2 regions of the Mesorhizobium sp. M0478 genome follow, and region 1 is predicted to be linked to the other one. Evidence: predicted binding sites of a transcription regulator. Region 1 holds the regulator's gene; the other holds the start of a gene.
The links. Region 1 encodes HrcA, which represses chaperone genes, less so after heat shock. Its sites were predicted from a motif close to GTTAGCACTCNCNNNNNGNGAGTGCTAAC; they were not measured.
Positions count from the first base shown of each region.

Region 1 (10,615 bases):
TGCCTTTCGGCCCTTCCGTCAGCACCAGTTCGGCGCCCAGCAGCGCCAGCATCTTGCGGCGCTCCACCGACATGGTTTCGGGCATGGTCAGGATCAGCTTGTAGCCCTTGGCGGCGGCGGCGAAGGCGAGCGCGATGCCGGTATTCCCCGAGGTCGGCTCGATCAGCGTCGTCTTGCCGGGTTTGATCCGGCCCGACGCTTCCAGCGCCTCGATCATGGAAACGCCGATGCGGTCCTTGACCGAGGCGATCGGATTGAAGAATTCGAGCTTGGCAAGAAGGTTGGCAACGACGCCCTTCTCCTTGGCGAACTTGTCGAGCCGCACCAGCGGCGTGTCGCCGATCGTCTCGGTGATCGAGTTGTAGACACGGCCGCGGCCGGGCACGCGCGCGGAAGGCTTGTTCATTGGTTTCGCTCCCAAATCAGATCAGGCAATTGGCGTCGGCGGACAGAATAGGGCTTTCGCCCGCGCAAGATAGGCTGCCGGCCGAAAATATCGAGTGGGCCGCTTGCTGAAAACGCTTGTCTCCTCAAGCCGCATTTTCCGGATGGACCGATCGGCGGAATGGATGGGCCTGAACCGATCTACTGACGTGCGGCAATGGCAGCGGCCGCGCCCACCATGAAGCCGGCGGCGGTGCGGTTCAGCGCCTTCAGCGCGCGTGGCGATTTCAGGAACCAGCGCGCCTTGGCGGCCAGCGCAAGATAGGGCACCAGCACCACAAAGAGCACGATAACGGTGAGCGCGACCAGGATGCCGTAGTCGGCGAGCGTGATGGTCTTCAGGTCGACGATGGTCGGCGTGATGGCGAGGTAGAAGATCATCGTTTTCGGGTTGCCCAGCGTGACGGTGAGGCCGGCAAGGAAGCTCGATACCAGGCCGCCCTTGCCTTTCCTGGCCTCGACAGTCTCGGGCGTGATCCCGGCCGTCCAGAAACGCCAGCCGAGGAAGGCGAGATAGGAGACGCCCAGCCATTTGATGGCGAGAAAGACCATGCCGAAGCTTTGCGCGACAAAGGCAAGGCCGAGCACCACTGCGGTGAGATAAATGAGGTCGCCGAGCATCAGGCCGAACGACATCGCCAGCGATGAGCGGAAGCCGGATCCGAGCGCCCGCGCCACAAGCGCGGTGACGCCGGGGCCGGGAATGGCGGCGGCGATGCCCAGCGCAGCACTATAGGCAAGGAAGCCGGTGAGGGTCATGACGGTCGCACCTCGTGAAACGACTCTGATGCCATGAAAAGCCTGCAACGGCAAAACGGATTCGATTGCGCCAAGCAGGACATGAAAGCCGGTCATCATCGCCTGAAAGCGAGAGATGGTTCACTTACGCCTCGAAGGCGGTCGGCTATCTCGCATGGCTCCGAACGGCAGGAGCACCCATGTTAGCCAAAAGACTTCACATCCAGCTCATGAAGTGGATGCCCAACAACTATTCCGAAGCACGCGGTCATGTCCACGAGCTGGAATGGTATCTGTGGTTCGAGGGGCGTCAGGCTTTCAGCCTGTTCGACAAGGGCGATAGCGATGTCGTTCCGCAGACTGGATATTTTACCGACAGCCGGGACCCTGGCGCTCACCCCATTCGTCCGATGATCTATCCGCTGGTAGTCAACAACCGGTTCAAGGTGCGACTGGTGGCGATGGAGCGTGACGGACCGCAAAAGATAGACCCCGACGACACCGCCAAAGGCGAATTCTACATCGACCTCGACACCAAATATCCGCCGGTCTCCGACTGGCGCATCATCGCTGCCGATCCGCGCAGTACCGACCTCAACGTGGAAGCGTCGTTCCAGCTGCAATGGCTGGACTATGTCGATACCGCCGAGATCGCCGAGGATGGCCCGCCACGCATCATCGACAAGTCCAACTATCCCTATCCGTGGGGCGCCAATGTGATGGTGTTCGAGCACTGGCTCGGGCTTGGCCGCAAGGCGCCGCTCAAACTCATCGACCCGAACCGCGCATCGCGCCGCGAATACTGGATGATCAATGGCAATGCGGCCCGGCGCATGGTGCAGGACCTCTATCGCTTCAACGTCAACCAGCTTGGCGTCGCCAACGACACCATCAGCAGTGTTTACGTGCCGAAGCTCAATGCCGGCCACGTCACGGTGACGCTTTACGAACACGATTTCAGCGACGGCCGCTTCGCGCAAGGGGCGAAGAAGTCCTTCGGCTCGGTCGGCCTCTTCAATCTCAGGGATACCGGTTTCGATGACCGCGTCTCATCGGCCGAGGTGATCCATACCTATCCCAAGGTGATCCATCGGGACGTGCATTAGGGCCGGATTGCGCTGTTCGCCGGCTCAGGATGGGCCATCGACATGGGTGATGCGCCAGATGGTGCCATTGCCATCCTCGGTTACGATAAGCGCGCCGTCCTTGGCCACCGCGACGCCGACCGGCCGGCCCCAGACGGCGTCGTCGGAGAGGACGAAGCCGGTGATGAAATCCTGGTACTCGCCGGTCGGCTTGCCGTCGCTGAATCTCAGCCGCACCACCTTGTAGCCGGTCCTCATACCACGGTTCCAGGAGCCGTGCAGGGCGACGAAAGCATCGCCCTTGTACTCGGCCGGAAAATTGTCGCCGTCATAGAAGGCGATGTTGAGCGGCGCCGAATGCGCCTGCATCAGCACGTCGGGCACGGCGACCGAGCCGGCGAGGTCTGGGCGCGCGCCCTCGTGACGCGGGTCCTCGTTGGCGCCGATATAATACCAGGGCCAGCCATAGAAGGCGCCGTCCTTGACTGAGGTGGCATATTCGAACGGCACATCGTCGCCGAGACCGTCGCGCTCGTTGACGACACACCACAGCGCGCCGGTGGCCGGCTGCACGGTCATGCCCGAGCAATTGCGCAGGCCGGTAGCGAGGATGCGGCCATTCTTGCCGTCGGGGCCGAAGGCCAGCACGTCGGCACGGCCATCCTCGGAACCCCAGGTGGCGCCGAGTGGCTGTGATTTTGCCCAGGCGTCAAGGCCGCCCTTCGGTGCCTTCTGCATGCCCTCCGCGACGTTCGATCCGGAGCCGACCGAGAGATACAGCGTCTTCCCGTCCGGCGAGAAGGCGATATCGCGGGTCCAGTGGCCGCCGGTAGGGATGTCGGAGACAATCGTCTCCGGTTCGCCGGAGGCTTTAAGGTCGCCGTCGCGATAGGCGTAGCGGACCACGCTGTCGTTGTTGGCGACGTAGACCCATTGCGGCTTGTCGCCAGGCGGGTAGAAGGCGATGCCATAGGGCTGGTTTAGATTGTCGGCAAAAATGCCCTCTTCGGCCGGCTTCGCGCTACCCTTGGCCAGCCGATAGACGCGGATCTGGTTGGCGTCACTGTCGGCGACGAACAGGTCGCCGTTCGGCGCCACGCGCACGACCCGCGGATTGGAAATGCCGGAAGCAACCAGTTCGGCCGAAAACCCAGGCGGCAGGACGGGCTTCGCGCCCTCGGGCCGATCGCCGAGGCCGGCGCTGTTGGAGGCGGATCCGGTGATGTTGGGTCTTTTCAGATCATCCGGCCTAATCAGCCGGCGCACACCTGGCTTGTCGGCCTTCCAGTCGCCGAAAGCGTCCTTGCCGGTCAGCAGCAGTTGATCAGCCTGCTGGGCGAAGGCGCTGGTGGCCAGAAGCAGGGCAAGGCCTGCGAAGCCGGCAATCCGGATCATGCTGTTCTCCTCGAACTCGCGCCGGTCGGCGCGTCACGACAAGGGAGATATTGTGCGGCCGCCGCAAAAGAGAAGCGTGCGCGCGCAGATTCGACGAGAGAACCGCTCAACTTTCCTCTTCGACGTCCAGATCGTCGTCGAGACGCTTTTCCAATGCGACGAGATCTTCCGGCAGCGGCAAGCCCATGGCGCGCATTTCGCGCAGTTTTTTGCGCAGCTGCTCCTGGATTTCGTGCTCGTCCTCCGGCTGGTTGACCATTTCTTCGAGCAGCATGCTGATCTGGGCCTTGAACGATTCAAGCGCCATTCTGCGCCCTCCTTTACGGTGATCCCGGCTTCGGAATTATCTTAACATCCGGGTAATCAATTGGGCCGTGTAGTCGACCATCGGCACGATGCGGGCATAATTCAGCCTGGTCGGGCCGATGACGCCGAGCGCGCCGACGACGCGGGCGTCCTTGTCGCGGTAAGGTGCCACGACCAGCGACGAGCCGGAGAGCGAGAACAGCTTGTTTTCCGAGCCGATGAAGATCCGCACGCCGGGGCCGTCCTCGGCGAGGTCGAGCAGCTGGATCAGCCCGTCCTGCGTCTCCAGATCCTCGAACAGGTGGCGCAGCAATTCGATATCGGCCTGGGCGGTGACGTTTTCGAGCAAATTGGCGCGGCCGCGCACGATAAGGCGCGCCGGCAGGCCGCTGTCGGCGCCGGCCCACACCGCCAGGCCTTTCTCGACCAGGTCCTGCGACAACGTGTCCAGCGCTGCCCGGGTCTCGTCCTTGATACGGGCGATCTCGATGCGCGCCTCGGCGAGCGTGCGGCCCCTGATATTGGCGTTGAGGAAGTTGGAGGCCTCGTGCAGCTGCGACACGGTGATGCCGGCCGGCAGGTCGACGACGCGGTTCTCGACATCGCCATTCTGCGACACCATCACCGCCAGCGCCTTGGTCGGCTCGAGCTGGATGAACTCGATGTGCTTCAGCGCCACCTCGTTCTTGGTGGCGAGCACCAGGCCGGCGCCGCGCGACATGCCCGACAGCATCTGGCTGGCCTCGGTCAGCATGTGTTCCAGCGTCGCGCCCGAGCCGGAGGCGCGCACCTGCGCCTCGATGACCCGGCGTTCCTCGTCGGAGAGATCGCCAAGCTCCATGAAGGCATCGACGAAGAATCGCAGGCCGGTCTGAGTCGGCAGGCGCCCGGCCGAGATGTGCGGGGCATAGATCAGGCCGAGATGCTCGAGGTCGCTCATCACGTTGCGGATGGTGGCCGGCGACAGCGACGACGGCAGGATGCGCGACAGGCTGCGCGATCCCACAGGCTCACCGTCCTTCAGATAGGACTCGACAATGCGCCGAAAGATGTCGCGCGAACGCATGTCGAGCGACTGCAGCGCGGGCGCCAGCAAACTGGGTTCGGTGACTGCCTTGGTCATTCGAGCCAAAAACCTCCGGCTCAAGGATATAGACTTCCATCGCCCCCGCGCAACCCGGCGTCTATCTGGGGGCCTTTTCCTTTGCGCCATGGGCTGCATGCGTCTACAAGCCGCCGACGCAACCATAAAAGAACAGAAAGAGGCCTCGATGCGCCCTTCCAAACGCCAAGCCGACGAAATGCGCGCCATCTCCTTCGAGCGCGGCGTCTCCAAACACGCCGAAGGCTCGTGCCTGGTGAAATTCGGCGACACGCATGTGTTGTGCACGGCGAGCCTGGAGGAAAAGGTGCCGGGCTGGATGCGCAATTCCGGCAAGGGCTGGGTGACGGCGGAATACGGCATGCTGCCGCGTTCGACCGGCGAGCGCATGCGCCGTGAAGCCTCGGCCGGCAAGCAAGGCGGCCGCACGCTGGAAATCCAGCGGCTGATCGGCCGCTCCTTGCGCGCCGTCGTCGACCTGCAGGCGCTGGGCGAACAGCAGATCACCGTCGACTGCGACGTCATCCAGGCCGATGGCGGCACCCGCACGGCTTCGATCACCGGCGGCTGGGTGGCGCTCTACGATTGCCTGCGCTGGATGGAAGCGCGGCAGATGGCCAGTGTTGCCAAGGTGCTGAAGGACCATGTCGCGGCAATTTCCTGCGGCATCCATGACGGCCAGCCGGTCATCGACCTCGACTACATCGAGGATTCATCTGCCGGCACCGACGCCAATTTCGTCATGACCGGCAAGGGCGGCATCGTCGAGATCCAGGGCACCGCCGAGGGCGAGCCGTTCTCGGAAGGGCAGTTCGCGGAGCTGATGGGCCTGGCAAAGAAGGGCATTCAGCGGCTGGTGAGCTTGCAGCAGATGGCTGTGGCCTGATTGAATTTAACGTGATGACGTCGGCGATCCTTCACACCCCCCTCTGGCCTGCCGGCCATCTCCCCCGCAAGGGGGGAGATCAGAGGTCGCAACCGTTTTCGCCAACCATCAACGTTGAGACGCCGCCAGCGGAACTGCCAATCTCCCCCCTTGCGGGGGAGATGCCCGGCAGGGCAGAGGGGGGTGCCTCGTGACTCCCTCCGCGATTCTGGAATCGGCACTTTACGTCACTGATTTGCCGGCTGCCGAGACCTTCTACTCCGATGTCCTCGGCCTCCCTCTCCTCGGCAAGGTCGACGGCCGCCATCTCTTCTTCCGCTGCGGCCCGGGCGTGCTGCTGGTCTTCAATGCCGAAGCCACCAAAATCCCGCCGGCGCCCGATGCGCGGCTGAAAGTGCCGCCACATGGCACGGTCGGCGAGGGCCATCTCTGCTTTGCCGCAAGTGCGGATGAACTCGCACAGTGGAAGGCGCAACTTGAGGCGAAAAACATCGCCATCGAAAGCGAATTCGAATGGCCGCAGGGCGGGCGCTCGATCTACATACGCGACCCCTCGGGCAATTCGATCGAATTCGCCGAGCCAGGGATCTGGGGCCTTTGATGCATTCTCTCGATGGAAAGAAGATCGTCGTTGCCAGCCACAATGAAGGCAAGCTGCGCGAATTCGCCGACTTGATGGGTCCGTTCGGCTTCGAGGCGAAGTCGGCCAAGGACTACGGCCTGCCGGAACCGGAGGAGACCGGCACCACCTTCGAGGAAAACGCCTACATCAAGGCCTTCGCCGCGGCTAAGGCGACCGGCCTGCCGGCGCTGTCGGACGATTCGGGCCTGTGCGTCGACGCGCTCGACGGCGCCCCCGGCGTCTACACCGCCAATTGGGCCGAAGCTCCCGATGGCAGCCGCGACTTCGGCATGGCCATGCAGCGCACCGAAGTGGCCTTGCAGGAGGTCGGCGCCGCCAAGCCAGCGCAGCGCAAGGGGCGGTTCGTCGCCGTCATCTGCCTGGCCTTCCCCAATGGCGAGGCTGAATATTATCGCGGCGAGGCTGAGGGAACGCTGGTGTGGCCGCCGCGCGGCGAACTCGGCTTCGGCTACGACCCGGTGTTTTTGCCCGACGGTTTCGACAAGACGTTCGGCGAGATGAGCGCTGAGGAAAAACACGGCTGGAAGCCCGGTCAGCCGACGGCGCTGTCGCACCGCGCCCGCGCCTTCCAGAAATTCGCCCGCGCCAGGTTAGGCTCAGCTTAATGTCGCTGGACCGCAGCCCGGGCTTCGGCGTCTACATCCATTGGCCGTTCTGCGCGGCCAAATGCCCGTATTGCGACTTCAACAGCCATGTCCGTCACCAGCCGGTCGACCAGGAGCGCTTTGCCCGCGCCTTCGAGACCGAGCTGAAGACGATGCGCGAGCGGACCGGGGCGCGCGAGGTGACCAGTATCTTTCTCGGCGGCGGCACACCGTCGCTGATGCAGCCGCAGACGGTGGCGGCGGTGCTGGACGCCGTGGCGAAGAACTGGACGGTGCCCGACGGCATCGAGGTGACGCTGGAGGCCAATCCATCCTCGGTCGAGGCCGAGCGCTTTCGCGGCTACCGCGCCGCCGGCGTCAACCGCGTGTCGCTCGGCGTGCAGGCGCTGAACGACAAGGATCTGCGCTTCCTCGGCCGGCTGCACAATGTCCACGAGGCGCTGCATGCAATTGGCCTGGCACGGGACATATTCCCAAGACTTTCCTTCGACCTGATCTACGCCCGCCCCGGCCAGACGCTGGACGACTGGCAGGTGGAGCTCGAACAGGCGATCGGCCATGCCGCCGACCATCTGTCGCTCTACCAGCTGACCATCGAGGAAGGCACGCCGTTCCATGCGCTGCATGCGGCGCACAAGTTTACCGTTCCCGACAATGACCGGGCCGCCGATCTCTATGCGCTGACTCAGGAGGTCACCGCGGCGCATGGCCTGCCGGCCTATGAGATTTCCAACCACGCCAGGCCGGGCGCCGAGAGCCGGCACAATCTGACCTATTGGCGGTATGGCGAATATGTCGGCGTCGGACCGGGCGCGCATGGCCGCTTTATCGAAAACGGCCAGCGCATCGTGACGATCGCCGAGCGGATGCCGGAGACCTGGGCCGGTCTTGTCGAGGCCAAAGGCCATGGCGTCACCGGCGGCGAGGTCTTGACACGCTCGGAGGAGGCCGACGAGTTCCTGCTGATGGGGCTGAGGTTGGCCGAAGGCATCGACCTTTCCCGCTACGAGGCGTTTTCCGGGCGTGGCCTGTCGAGCGCCCGGCTGACCGTACTGCAGGATGAGGGGCTGGTGGCGCCGATCGGCAATGCCAGGCTACGCGCCACGCCAGCCGGCATGATCGTGCTCGATGCCGTGGTGGCGGATTTGGCGCGATAACGCCTTTGAAAAACGTGCTCTTCGTCAAGCGTCGTGCTTGAAGCGGCGCTTGCCGCGGTGTTTCTCGGCATGCGCCTCTCCGGTCCGGGCCGGCTTGGCGTCGCTCTTGTCCCGGCGGACGCTGTTCTGGTCGTTCATCGGATGCGGCGGCGCGCCTTCGCGGGCGCTCTTCGTTTCAAGACGGGTGATGAAGATATCGAAACGATTGGGCATCGTACGGTCAGTGCTCCGTCGTGCTGTCCGGTTTGTTGTCCGAAAGCCTGACATTCGTCGGCAAGGCGGTGGCCGCCCGACTGGTCAGGCCGGTGTCGCTCTCGGCGAGCGCACGCTTGCCCTTTGGCGCGGGCACGCGGTTGCGCCCGGCATAGTAGGGCTCGAAAACGTCCTGCAATTCCAGGCTGTCCATCCTGTCCTCCTCCTCAAGAGACTCAGGTATTCAATCCGCCAGCCACGCTTTCGTTCCCCACTGTGGCAAAGACATGGCCGCCGGGTTACATCGGCGTCAGGTTTGGCCCGACGTTCGGGAGTTTTGCAACCCGGCGCGCGCCATGCCAAACAGGGCGAAATGGAGAGACCCGGTGACCGGCGAGAAACGCAGCTATGTGATCGGGCAGACCGAGCTCGCAGTCCGGCCGCTGGCGCCGGCGCTGTATCTGGTGGCGACGCCGATCGGCAATCTCTCCGACATCACGCTGCGCGCGCTGGAAACGCTGGCGGCCGCCGACGTCGTCGCCTGCGAGGACACCCGCGTCTCGCGCGTGCTGCTCGACCGCTACGGCATCCGCCGCCGCACCACGGCCTATCATGAACACAATGCCGGCGAGGCCGGACCGAAGCTGATCGCGGCACTCGAGGCCGGGCAGAGCGTGGCGCTGATTTCGGATGCCGGCACGCCGCTGATCTCCGACCCAGGCTACCGGCTGGTCGGCGAAGCGCTGGAGCGCGGCCTGCGCGTGGTGCCGATCCCCGGCCCATCGGCGCCGCTGGCGGCGCTGACGGCGTCGGGCCTGCCGTCCGACGCCTTCCTGTTTGCGGGGTTTTTGCCGGTGAAATCTGGGCAGCGGCTGACCAGGCTGGAGACCTTCAAGACGGTGCCGGCAACGCTGATCTTCTTCGAGTCGCCACGCCGGCTGGCCGATACGCTGCTTGCGATGGTCGAGGCGCTGGGTGGTGGGCGCAAGGCCGCCATCGGCCGCGAGCTGACCAAGACTTTTGAAGAGATGCGGACGGGAACGCTGCAGGCGCTGGCCGACCACTATGCGGCGGCTGACACGCCGAAGGGCGAGATCGTCATCTGCGTCGGACCCGCCGAGATCAAGGCCGACCAACCCGCCGACATCGACCGGCTGCTGCTGTCGCTGGCCGCCGAAATGCCGGCGTCCAAGGCGGCGGCGGAAGCGGCGAAGATGACAGGCGGGCAGAAGCAGTCGCTCTACCGCCGGCTGCTGGAACTCAGGAATGCGGTTGGAGAAGGCGAAGGTGGCTGAGCGCCCGGCCGCCAGCCGCCAAAAAGCCTATCGGCGCGGCCATCGCGGCGAGTGGCTGGCGGCAGCGGCGCTGATGCTGAAAGGTTATCGCATCCTCGCCCGCCGGCATCGCACCCGCTTCGGCGAGATCGACCTGATCGCCAGGCGCGGCGACCTGGTGCTGTTCGTCGAGGTCAAGGCGCGGCGCACGCTGATGGAAGCGATGGAGGCGATCGGCCACGAATCGGAGCACCGCATCGAGGGCGCCGCCGACATCTGGCTGTCGCGGCATCCGGACTACGGCAGATTGTCGATGCGCTTCGACATGATCGCGGTGCTGCCCTGGCGCTGGCCGGTGCATGTCGAGAACGCGTTTTTTGGGAGGAGTTAGCGGCCTTTACCCTCCCCCTTGTGGGGAGGGTCGGTGAGCAAGCGACTCGACGCGTCGTTGGCGAAACGGGGCGGGGGTGTGGCGCCCCCACCCCGATCCGCTTTGCGGATCGACTGACCGGGGCGAGCCGCCTGTCTCGCCCGTCCTTCGGACCCCCACAAGGGGGAGGGTAAAGCTCACCCCCAAATGAAAAGCGCCACCAACCCAACCGCTCCCACCACCAGGCGCCACCAGCCGAACAGCGAATAGCCGTTGCGCGAGACGTAATCGAGCAGGAAGCGGACGACGATCAGCGCGGTAAGGAAGGCGGCGATGAAGCCGATAGCGATGATCGGCAGGTCGGCGCTGCTCAGCACGTTGCGGTTCTTGAACAGATCGAAGGCGAAGGCGCCGACCA
Region 1 is NZ_JAMYRH010000008.1:120,176-130,790, reverse strand. Features, by position in the region: gene cysK (cysteine synthase A) at 1-406, opposite strand, end outside; gene NKI64_RS19925 (LysE family translocator) at 586-1,203, opposite strand; gene NKI64_RS19920 (hypothetical protein) at 1,383-2,288, shown strand; gene NKI64_RS19915 (PQQ-dependent sugar dehydrogenase) at 2,313-3,662, opposite strand; gene NKI64_RS19910 (hypothetical protein) at 3,769-3,969, opposite strand; gene hrcA (heat-inducible transcriptional repressor HrcA) at 4,006-5,091, opposite strand; gene rph (ribonuclease PH) at 5,240-5,956, shown strand; gene NKI64_RS19895 (VOC family protein) at 6,147-6,557, shown strand; gene rdgB (RdgB/HAM1 family non-canonical purine NTP pyrophosphatase) at 6,557-7,204, shown strand; gene hemW (radical SAM family heme chaperone HemW) at 7,204-8,361, shown strand; gene NKI64_RS19880 (hypothetical protein) at 8,386-8,574, opposite strand; gene NKI64_RS19875 (hypothetical protein) at 8,582-8,767, opposite strand; gene rsmI (16S rRNA (cytidine(1402)-2'-O)-methyltransferase) at 8,940-9,848, shown strand; gene NKI64_RS19865 (YraN family protein) at 9,841-10,218, shown strand; gene NKI64_RS19860 (undecaprenyl-diphosphate phosphatase) at 10,395-10,615, opposite strand, start outside.

Region 2 (10,615 bases), on a different contig from region 1:
GGCGACGCGCCGAGGTCGCCGGTCATGGTCGGCAGCGCGACATTGGCAATCGTGGTGTCGAGCGCCTGCATGACCGTCGCCAGCATCAGCGCCACAGTGATCAGGCCGCGATGCGGCACTTCCTTGAAAGGTTCTGGTGTGGTCATGATGCGGAACTTCCGACAGGTAACAAAAACGTGTACATTAGGTTTCCGGGCGGCGAGGCCTTCTCTGGTGAAGAGACCCTCATCGCGGTGGGACGCGATCTATCGATGTGGGGGTTACATCGATCGAAGGTCTCGACACATCAGGCGCTTGCCGCCCGGAAATCCAAGGTCCGAAGGATGGGCGCCGAGATGGTCCAGGTTCTGGGCAGGCCGCGATGCGGCCCGGTCCAATCCACCCCTCGTTCAACCTGCCGTCGGACCGATCCTGTCATCTCAACTTCACCTCGCCTGCGGCGGGCGTTCTGCCGGGCCGTGTTCCTGCTTTTCGAGATCACGGTCCATTCACAGTCTATTGTGCTTCGCCTGCGGTGGCGTGGCCGAAGATAGCGGGGAAGCCGCGGGCAACGCCGGTATCCACCGTAACCGAGGCGCTCATGCCGGTGCGCAGCGCCATTTTGGCGTCGGCATCGGTCAGCTCCAGGCGCACCGGAATGCGCTGCGTGACCTTGACCCAGTTGCCGGTCGCGTTTTGAGCTGGCAGCAGCGAAAACTCCGCGCCGGTGCCGGCGCCGATCGCCTTGACGGTGGCCTCGAAAGTTCTGCCCGGATAGGTGTCGACGACGATCTCGGCCTTCTGGCCAGGCTTCATGTGGGTAAGCTGGGTTTCCTTGAAATTGGCATCGATCCAGGTGTCGCCGGTCTCGACCAACGCAAACAGCGGCGTGCCGGAACCGACATACTGGCCGACCTTGAACGAGGAGGCCTGGCTGATGACGCCGTCGGCCGGCGCCTTGACCGTGGTCTGCGCCAGATCGTAGGCGGCCTTGTCGCGCGCGGCGAGTGCGGCCATCACCGTCGGATGCTTGTCGGTCTCGATATCGGGATTGCCGGCGAGAGCCGCCTTGGCGCTGATGATGCCTTGCTCGGCAACGGCCAGTTGCTGCCTGGCCTTGTCGAGATCGTTCTTGGCCTCGTCCAGCGACGATTTGGCGTTGATGCCCTTCTGGGCAAGGTCGGCGGCGCGGTCATACTGCGACTGCGCGTAGTCGACCTGGCTGGCATCGGACTTTTCCTGCGCCAGTGCCTGGCTGTAGGCGGCGCGCAGCTGTTCGATTCCGACGCGTGCGACTGCGACCGCCGCGTCGGCCTGGGCTAACGCGATCCGGTAGGGCTCGGGGTCGATGGCAAACAGCACATCGCCCTGCTTGACCTGCTGATTGTCCGAGATGCCGACCTGAACGATGCGGCCGGCGGTGTCCGAGGCGATCGACACCTTGGCCTGCTGCAAATTGGCGTTCTCGGTTTCCTGATAGCGGCCGCCGGTCACCCAGACATAACCGCCACCAATGGCCAGCGCGGCCGGCAGGGCGACCATCAGCAGCAAGCGGCCGAGGCGGCGCTTCTTGACCGGAGCCGGAGCGGGTTGAACCGGGGGAGCCACCGCGACAGGTGCTGCGGCCGGCTGTGCAGGCGCTTCGGCGGCCGGCTTTGCCGGCGTCTCGATCTTGGTTACATTCTCGTCTAGCTTGGCTGCCGCGTTCATGCTGCTGCCCCTTCCGTACTCTTCAAGGACGACGTCTCGCCGTCCGCCAGGTTTTGCACGATGGTGTCCAGCGCCCGGATAAGGACGCGGCGGTCGTCCGGCGAAACGCCGACCAGCGATTCCTCATAAACTTCGCCAGCAAGGCTTTTGACCTCGGCATAGGCCGCGTTCGCCTTGGCTGTCGGGAAGATCATACGCACGCGCCGGTCAGTTGCGTCGGAGCGCCGCTCGATCCAGCCGCCCTCCTCCATCCGGTCGACGAGGCGTGAAACGCTGATCGGCTCGATTTCGAGAAGTTCGGCGAGGCGAGCCTGGGCGACGCCCGCCTCCTTGGCAACGCGAACCAGAAGCCGCCATTGTGCCGAGGAAAGGCCAAGTCCGCTGGCGCGCGCCTCGAAGCGCTTGCGCATAAGGCGCTGCACGTCGTGGATCAAAAAGCCCAATCTATCTATGCCGTCGGAAACCATGAGCGGTATATATTATAAGCGTGCTTACCATTCAAGGCGCCGCATTGCACCAGAGCCGAAAAAGAGGGATGGCAGCCATGCAGATGCGGTCATGGCACAGTCAATAACGGTTGCGGATGACCTCCCGACCGAGACGTGAATTGCCGTCGAGAACGCCGTGAGAAGAAAGGTCGTCTTGCGCGTCCTCGCCACCGGCACACCTAGGCTTTCGGCGGCATTTCGCCGGCGGCGAAGGCATCGAGCCGGCGGTGGTTCCACAGCGCATAGGCAAGGGTGGTGCCCGCACCTAGCGCGCCCAGATATTGTCCCAGCGAGCCAGGCCGAGGCCGCCCAGCAACGGCTTTCCACGATGGTGACCTGCCACAGTCGACCAGCGCCCTTCGATTTTACGACAGGCGCAATTTCGATCAAACTGGCCTCGCAAAAAGCCGACAAAATGTGCCGTCAAATGCGAGGAGACCTATGAACCCGACCGAGAAAGCGCTGTGGTTTGTCGAGAGCCATCTGCCGGAAGCGATCTCGCTTGAAGATGTCGCGCAAAGCAGCGGCGTCTCGCGCTTTCATGTGACGCGCGCCTTTAGCGCCGCCACCGGCCGTTCGGTGATGGGCTATATGCGCGCGCGCCGGCTGACCGAAGCGGCGCGCAAGCTGGCCTCCGGCGCGCCCGACATCCTCGCGGTCGCGCTCGATGCCGGTTACGCCTCGCACGAAGCCTTCACCCGTGCCTTCCGCGACCAGTTCGGCACGACGCCGGAACTGGTGCGCGCGCAGGGCAGCCTCAGCAATCTCGACCTCGTGGAGCCGATCCTGATGGACCAGTCCTTCCTCGCCTCACTGCCGCCGCCGCGCTTCGAGACCGGCCGCCCCTTCCTCATTGCCGGGCTCGGTGAACGCTACAGCTGCGAGACCAGCGCTGCCATTCCGATGCAGTGGCAGCGTTTCGGTCCCTATATCGGCAACATTCCGGGCGAGACCGGCGACGTCGCCTATGGCGTCTGCGTCAACGGCGACGATGCCGGCAATTTCGATTACATCGCCGGCGTCGAAGTGCTGGATTTCTCCGACCTGCCGAAGGAGCTTTCCCGGGTGCGCGTGCCGGCGCAGAAATACGCCGTGTTCACCCATGCCGAGCACATCTCCACGATCCGCCGCACCGTCAACACGATCTGGAACAAATGGCTGCCGGCCTCGGGGCACGATATAGCCGACGGCCCCGAATTCGAACGCTACGGCCCGGAGTTCGATCCGCGCAGTGGCAATGGCGGGCTGGAGATATGGATTCCGGTTAGAGTGTGAGAGCGTTTGCGCGCGATCTTGCCTTCTTCCGGTGAAAAGGCGCTACAGCTCCAGGTTCCAGTTCTGGCCGACCAGATCCTTGCCGAAGGCGTGATGGCGCTCTTCGTCCACCAGCCTGAAGCCGGCACTCTCGTAGATGTGGCGGGCGGCGGTCAGGATGTCGTTGGTCCATAGGGTCAGCGTCGTGTAGCCCTTGGCACGAGCAAAGCCGATGCACTCCTGAACCAGCCGCTTGCCGATGCCGAGGCCGCGCGCCGATGGTTCGACATAGAGCAGGCGCAGCTTCGCCACCGCGTCGGATTTGCGCACGACGAAGACCGAGCCGACCACCTCCCCTTGCCGTTCGGCAATCCAGCTGCGTTCCCATTCTGGATCGAAGGATTTTACGAAGGCGCCGAGGATTTCGGCGACCAGCGCCTCGTAGGTTTCGTCCCAGCCATAGTCCTGTGCGTAGATCTGTCCTTGGCGGCGCACCACCCAGCCGATGTCGCCGACCTGCAAGGGGCGCAGCATATACGGCACTTTGGACTCCGGGCTGTCGCCCAGGAGTTGCTGCACCGTCTGCATGGCCTTGACCAGCCGGTCCTGTTCGGCAGCAGGAAGCCGCTCCAGCAAGGCCGCGACCTGGTCGTGCGAAGCCCGGTTCAGCGGCGCGAAGGCCTGCCGGCCCACCGGCGTCAGCGTGATCGACGACTGCCGCGCATCCGACGCCAGCGGCGCGCGCGCAATCAGCTGCAGGTGCTCGAACTTCTTCAGGAGCCGGCTGACATAACCGGCGTCGAGGCCGAGATCGCGGATGAGATCGCTGGCGGTCAGGCCATCGCGATGCGCCAGTTCGTAGAGCACCCGCGCCTCGGTCAGCGAGAAGGCGCTTTTCAGCAGGCCTTCGTCGAGCAGACCTATCTGGCGGGTGTAGAAGCGGTTGAAAGCCCGCACCGCGTCGATGCGTTCCTTGCCGTGTTGATGATGGATCGTCATGGGAAGCCTCCTGCCCATCAACGATCGGTCATTTATTTGACTTAGTCAAGTATCGAGGAGATGCTCCCCCGGTCGTGTCTCAGGCGATGGCGGGCGGCGCCGTGCGATCAGGACGAACAGGCCGAGCAGCACAACGCTGGCCGCAGCACTGGCGGCGGCAAATTCCGGCACCGGCCGAAAATCCTTGCCGTCGATCAGCAGCGATGCCGCGACCGGGCCGATCGCCAGACCGAAAAGCTGGGCCGCCGGCACCAGAAGCACGGCCGTGCGCGTCTCGTCGGCGGTGATCGCCAGCCGGATCTGATAGGGCACGATGAACAGAAGGATGAAGCCCATGATCAAGGCCGCGACCCAGAAAACCGTCAGGCCGGGGCTGCCGGCGAGCACCACGGAACTGGCGACGGCGACCACGCCGATCGCCACGATGGCGAAGCGGTAGTCGATACGCGCCTCGAAGACGGTAGCCGTCATTGCGCCCAGCACCTGCAATGCCAGGCTGGCCGAGACGATCAGGCCGACGCTGCGGCCATCGATGCCGTATTGTGCGCCAAGCGGCTCGAGAAACGCCCAGACCGAGCCGAAGAACATAAAGTAGCAGAAGACGCACAGCAAAGCGGCAAGCGAAGGAACGGTCAGCACATTGCTGAACTGTTCCTCCTTGGGCAGGTCGGCATAGCTATCGGGGACGATGAAGGCGACCGCCACCGAAGCGATGCAGACGACGGCAAGGACGATGAAGCCGCCTGCCGATCCGGCGGCCGGGATGACGTAAAGCGCCAGCAGCAGGGCAAGGGCGCATTGCGCCAGGGTCTGAAGGGTGACGAAGAAGCCGCCGATGCGCTCGGCCCGGCGCGAACGGGCGATCAGTTCCGTGGCGACCGCCACCAGCCCACCCTCGGCGAGGCCCGCCACCGCGCGGGCGGCAATCAGCGAGGTCGAGGTCAGCGCATGGGCGGTCGCCCCGTTCGCCAGCGCCAGCAAGAGCAGAAGGACGGCACTTTTCAAGCGCATATTGTGGGCGGACAGCATCATGGCGATGGCCGCCGATCCGATGCCGATGGCGATCATCTCCGCCGTGGCGACCAGCGCGAGTTCGTCACCGCTGACATGCCCTTCGGTGTAGAGCGCGCCGAGAAGCACCGGCTGCAGCCCGAGAATGAGCAGCCCGACCGAGCCGATCCACAATGCCGAGGCGAGTTGCGCCCCAGTGGGGTTGCCGACCAGCCAGTCGCCGTTCCCGGCATCCGCGTTACCAGCAGAAGTCACGGTCGCCTCCCAACGTCCTTGCCTGACGGCAAAAAAACTGACAGTCTGTCAGCATTTAGAAACTGATACTCGATCATATTCGTTTGTCAATCAGTAGCGGGACTTGGCACCAACAAGGCTGGGGATGGTCTTGGCGATCGAATGGTCTGGGCGATCGAGAGGATGGCGGCATGAACGAAGCAGTGCAGATGACGACCGAACCGAGGCGCAGGCCCAAACAGGAGCGCAGCCGCGAGCGCATCGACGCCATCCTGTCGACGACCATGCGGCTGATCGGAGAGAAAGGCATCGACGCCGTCACCATGAAGGAAGTCGGCGCACAGGCCGGCGGGCCGATCGCCACCGTCTATCATTACTTCCCCAACAAGTCGGCGATCCTGGCAATGCTCTACGAGCGATTCTCCGAAGTGAGCCGCGCCCGGCTTGCCGCGATCGTTGCCGACGTCGGCGGGCTGAGCGACGTTATCGCTGCGGCCGACCGGCTGCTCGACGACTACTATGAGCGCGTCGCCGGCGACCCCGCCATTCAGGACCTGCAAAACGCCATCCAGGCTGACAAGGCGCTGAAGAATCTCGACATCGCCGAAACCCGGCGCCAGGCGACGATGTTCTGCGACCATGTCGGCCCCTTTCTCGCGCCAGAGCGACGCAATGAGTTCGGCCGTATGGTTTTCCTGATCTTCCAGCTGGCCGGCAGCGTCGTGCGCATGGCGCTGACCCAGAACCAGGAGGAAAGCCGCCACACCATCGAGGACTACCGGTCGATCATCCATACGCAGTTGGGACTGTTTCTCTAGCGCCCGATTCGACCCCGTCCGGTCTGGTGGATGAGGTTTTCGAAGCCGTCGGCCAGGTTGGCTGTGCCGGCGGCAACAATCTTCGACAGGTTCCTGGCGCGACCTGGGGTCTTGTTGGCATCGAGCAGCACGGCCCTGCCCTCATGCACGACAAAGTCGAATTTGCCATAGTCGAAGCCCAGCTTCCGACGCAAGGCGCGCAGTTCGTCGGGAACCGCAACCGGCTGCCGGCGGACGGTGTCGTCGCCCTTGACCAGGCGCTGCGGCGAGACATAGCGGGTGCAGCGCTCCCGATCGCCGCAGAATATCCAGAACCGCGCCGCAAACCCGTCGGGCTCGATTTCGGGAATGAATTTTTCCACGATCAGGTCGGCACGCCTGAAAATCTCCGGCGCCACATCGGCCAGCGAGGCATGCACCTGATAACGGTCGAAGGTCTGCGCGCCCGGGAAAGGCACTGCCTTGCCGGCGCGAACGGATTTTCGGTTGAGCTGCTCCTCGGGCGTCCCCCAATGATTGAGGTTGCTCTTGACGATGACCTGGCCGCTCCAGTTGGCACCCTCCTCGAGGATCGCACCGCTGATGCGGCGCTTGGAAATGTCGGTTGCACCAAGATTGAGACAAATCGGAAATCCGCGCGCGTAGTCGACATAGTCCGATGGCGTCACTGTCGCGTCGACATGCAGGACGGCAATATCGGCGTTATGACTTGCCGAGGGTCCACGCATGATCTGCACGGAGTGACCGCGCCGTTTCAGCTCCGCCAGGACGTCGAACAGCATGTAGGGGCTGTCCTGGCGCAGCAGGAGGCCCCGCCGGCTCTGGAAGCGGTCAAATTCATGCGTTATGACGGCAATGCGGGCCATGGCCTTTCCTGCATGAGGTAACTCGCAAGGCAACCAACAGCCTGGAAGGAAATATGTCCAGCCTTTCCCCAAACCGTTCCGCATGACTGAGCATTGGGACGCAATTCGCCGTCATTGGCGGCTTCTCGGGTCGCCGCTGTGTCCGCCCCCGGAAGCTGTCGCCGCCTATGAGCGCGAACTTAGCCTGCAATCAGTCGATGTGGTGCTGCTCGGGGTCACGCCGGAGCTTGCCGGCCTCGGAAGGACCATGCTCGCGATCGACGAGTCCACTGCCATGATATCGGGCATCTGGCCGGGCGATACCGCCTCACGCAAGGCGGTGATCGGCAACTGGCTGGAGTTGCCGCTGGGCGACGAAAGCGCCGGGGCGGTGATCGGCGACGGCTGCCTGTCGGCGCTGGACTCCTCGGTTGCACGGCAGGCGCTGCTTGCCGAGATCGCGCGTGTGCTGAAGTCCGGTGGGCGGGCTGCATTGCGCGCCTATGCAAGCCCTCAGGTGCCGGACGATCTGCAGGAGGTCCGGGCGCTGACGCTGTCCGGTGGTGTCGCGACCTTCCACGAACTCAAATGGCGCATTGCCATGGCTTGTGCCGGCGGCGATCCCGACCGCGCCATTCCGGTGCGGGCGATCCTCGACGCCTTCGATGCGCTGTTTGCCGACCGGGAGGCCCTTGCCGCGACGACCGGATGGGAGATGCCGGTCATCGGCACCATCGATGTCTATGCGAATTCGCAGACTGTCTACAGTTTCGCCCCGGCGGCGACGCTGGTCGAAGAGGCGAGCCGGTTTTTTGACAGTGTCCGCCTCGCGCCGACAGGGGGTTATGGGCTGGCGGAACGATGCCCGCTTCTGGTGCTTAAATCGCCGCGGCGCCGGTAGGGTCTGCCGTCGGATCGCGGCACGGCTCCAATTGGCACAATTGTGCTCACCGTTCGCCTTGACTCTCGAAAGCCACGCGCTTATTTCAGCGCACGTTAGCACTCTCCCCAGGTGAGTGCTAACGCACATCCGGCACCGCCGGATCGAGGAACAGCTCTCACCGTTCTCATTCGAGGAAGAAAAAATGGCAAAGTCGAAGTTCCGCCCGCTTCATGACCGCGTGGTCGTACGCCGGGTCGAATCCGAATCCAAGACCGCCGGCGGGATCATCATCCCGGATACGGCAAAGGAAAAGCCGCAGGAAGGCGAGATCATCGCCGTCGGCTCCGGCGCTCGCGACGAAGCCGGCAAGCTGGTCCCGCTGGACGTCAAGGCCGGCGACCGCATCCTGTTCGGCAAGTGGTCGGGCACCGAAGTCAAGCTCAATGGCGAAGACCTTCTGATCATGAAGGAATCCGACATTATGGGCATCATCGGCTGATCATCGGCCTCACCGTCAACTAATTTCGGGCTTGATCGCAAGCCCCCTGCCAGGAGCTAAAAAATGGCTGCTAAAGACGTAAAATTCTCCCGCGACGCCCGCGAGCGCATGCTGCGCGGCGTCAACATCCTCGCCGACGCAGTGAAGGTCACGCTCGGCCCCAAGGGCCGCAACGTCGTCATCGACAAGTCGTTCGGCGCACCGCGCATCACCAAGGACGGCGTCACCGTCGCCAAGGAAATCGAGCTTGAAGACAAGTTCGAAAACATGGGCGCGCAGATGGTCCGCGAAGTTGCTTCGAAGACCAACGACATCGCCGGCGACGGCACCACGACCGCGACCGTTCTGGCGCAGTCGATCGTCCAGGAAGGCCACAAGGCCGTTGCCGCCGGCATGAACCCGATGGATCTGAAGCGCGGCATCGATCTGGCCGTCACCGAAGTCGTTGCGGCTCTCGGCAAGGCTGCCAAGAAGATCAAGACCTCCGAGGAAGTTGCCCAGGTCGGCACGATCTCGGCCAATGGCGACGAGTCGGTCGGCGCCATGATCGCCGAAGCGATGCAGAAGGTCGGCAATGAAGGCGTCATCACGGTTGAGGAAGCCAAGACCGCCGAGACCGAGCTGGAAGTCGTCGAAGGCATGCAGTTCGACCGCGGCTATCTCTCGCCCTACTTCGTCACCAACGCCGACAAGATGGTTGCCGAGCTCGAGGACGTCTACATCCTCCTGCACGAGAAGAAGCTGTCCAACCTCCAGGCCATGCTGCCGGTTCTCGAAGCCGTCGTGCAGACCTCCAAGCCGCTTCTTATCATCTCGGAAGACGTCGAAGGCGAGGCTCTGGCCACGCTGGTCGTCAACAAGCTGCGCGGCGGCCTGAAGATCGCCGCCGTCAAGGCGCCAGGCTTCGGTGATCGCCGCAAGGCCATGCTGGAAGACATCGCCATCCTGACCGGTGGCCAGGTCATCTCGGAAGACCTCGGCATCAAGCTCGAGAATGTCGGCCTCAACATGCTCGGCCGCGCCAAGAAGGTGTCGATCTCCAAGGAGAACACCACCATCGTCGACGGCGCCGGCAAGAAGGCCGAGATCCAGGGCCGCGTTGCCCAGATCAAGCAGCAGATCGAAGAGACCACGTCGGACTACGACAAGGAGAAGCTGCAGGAACGTCTGGCGAAGCTCGCCGGCGGCGTTGCGGTGATCCGTGTCGGCGGCGCGACGGAAGTCGAAGTCAAGGAAAAGAAGGACCGCGTCGATGACGCCCTCAACGCGACCCGTGCGGCCGTGGAAGAAGGCATCGTTGCAGGCGGCGGCGTCGCTCTCCTGCGCGCTTCGGCCAACATCAAGGTCACCGGCGTCAATGCCGACCAGGCTGCCGGCATCAACATCGTTCGTCGTGCACTGCAGGCTCCGGCCCGTCAGATCGCTTCGAACGCAGGTGCTGAAGCTTCGATCGTTGCCGGCAAGATCCTCGACAACAAGGGCGCGACCTACGGCTACAACGCCCAGACCGGCGAGTATGGCGACATGATCGCCATGGGCATCGTCGACCCGGTCAAGGTCGTTCGTACCGCTCTCCAGGACGCGGCTTCGGTCGCCGGCCTGCTCGTCACCACCGAAGCCATGATCGCGGAGGCTCCCAAGAAGGAGTCTGCTGGCGGCGGCATGCCTGGCGGCATGGGCGGCGGCGGCATGGGCGGCATGGGCGGCATGGATTTCTAATCCAAGCTATCCGGCTTATGCATACGGAAAGGGCGCCGAGAGGCGCCCTTTTTGTTTTGGAAAGCGGATGGTTAGGCGGCGCTGTCCGCCTGCCGCGCAACCTTGCCTGCAAGCACCGCCTGCTCGACAAGCGCCGCCACCTCGTCGGCCACCACCAGCACCGGGCCACGATCGCG
Region 2 is NZ_JAMYRH010000009.1:165,664-176,278, forward strand. Features, by position in the region: gene NKI64_RS21630 (DHA2 family efflux MFS transporter permease subunit) at 1-146, opposite strand, end outside; gene NKI64_RS21635 (HlyD family secretion protein) at 496-1,689, opposite strand; gene NKI64_RS21640 (MarR family winged helix-turn-helix transcriptional regulator) at 1,686-2,156, opposite strand; partial or broken gene NKI64_RS21645 (iron chelate uptake ABC transporter family permease subunit) at 2,283-2,490, opposite strand; gene NKI64_RS21650 (AraC family transcriptional regulator) at 2,619-3,452, shown strand; gene NKI64_RS21655 (bifunctional helix-turn-helix transcriptional regulator/GNAT family N-acetyltransferase) at 3,495-4,430, opposite strand; gene NKI64_RS21660 (MFS transporter) at 4,476-5,696, opposite strand; gene NKI64_RS21665 (TetR/AcrR family transcriptional regulator) at 5,867-6,493, shown strand; gene NKI64_RS21670 (hypothetical protein) at 6,490-7,359, opposite strand; gene NKI64_RS21675 (class I SAM-dependent methyltransferase) at 7,442-8,239, shown strand; gene groES (co-chaperone GroES) at 8,424-8,720, shown strand; gene groL (chaperonin GroEL) at 8,784-10,439, shown strand; gene NKI64_RS21690 (TetR/AcrR family transcriptional regulator) at 10,511-10,615, opposite strand, start outside.
Region 2: the regulator HrcA is predicted to act here: its motif matches at 8,334-8,362, upstream of groES (co-chaperone GroES).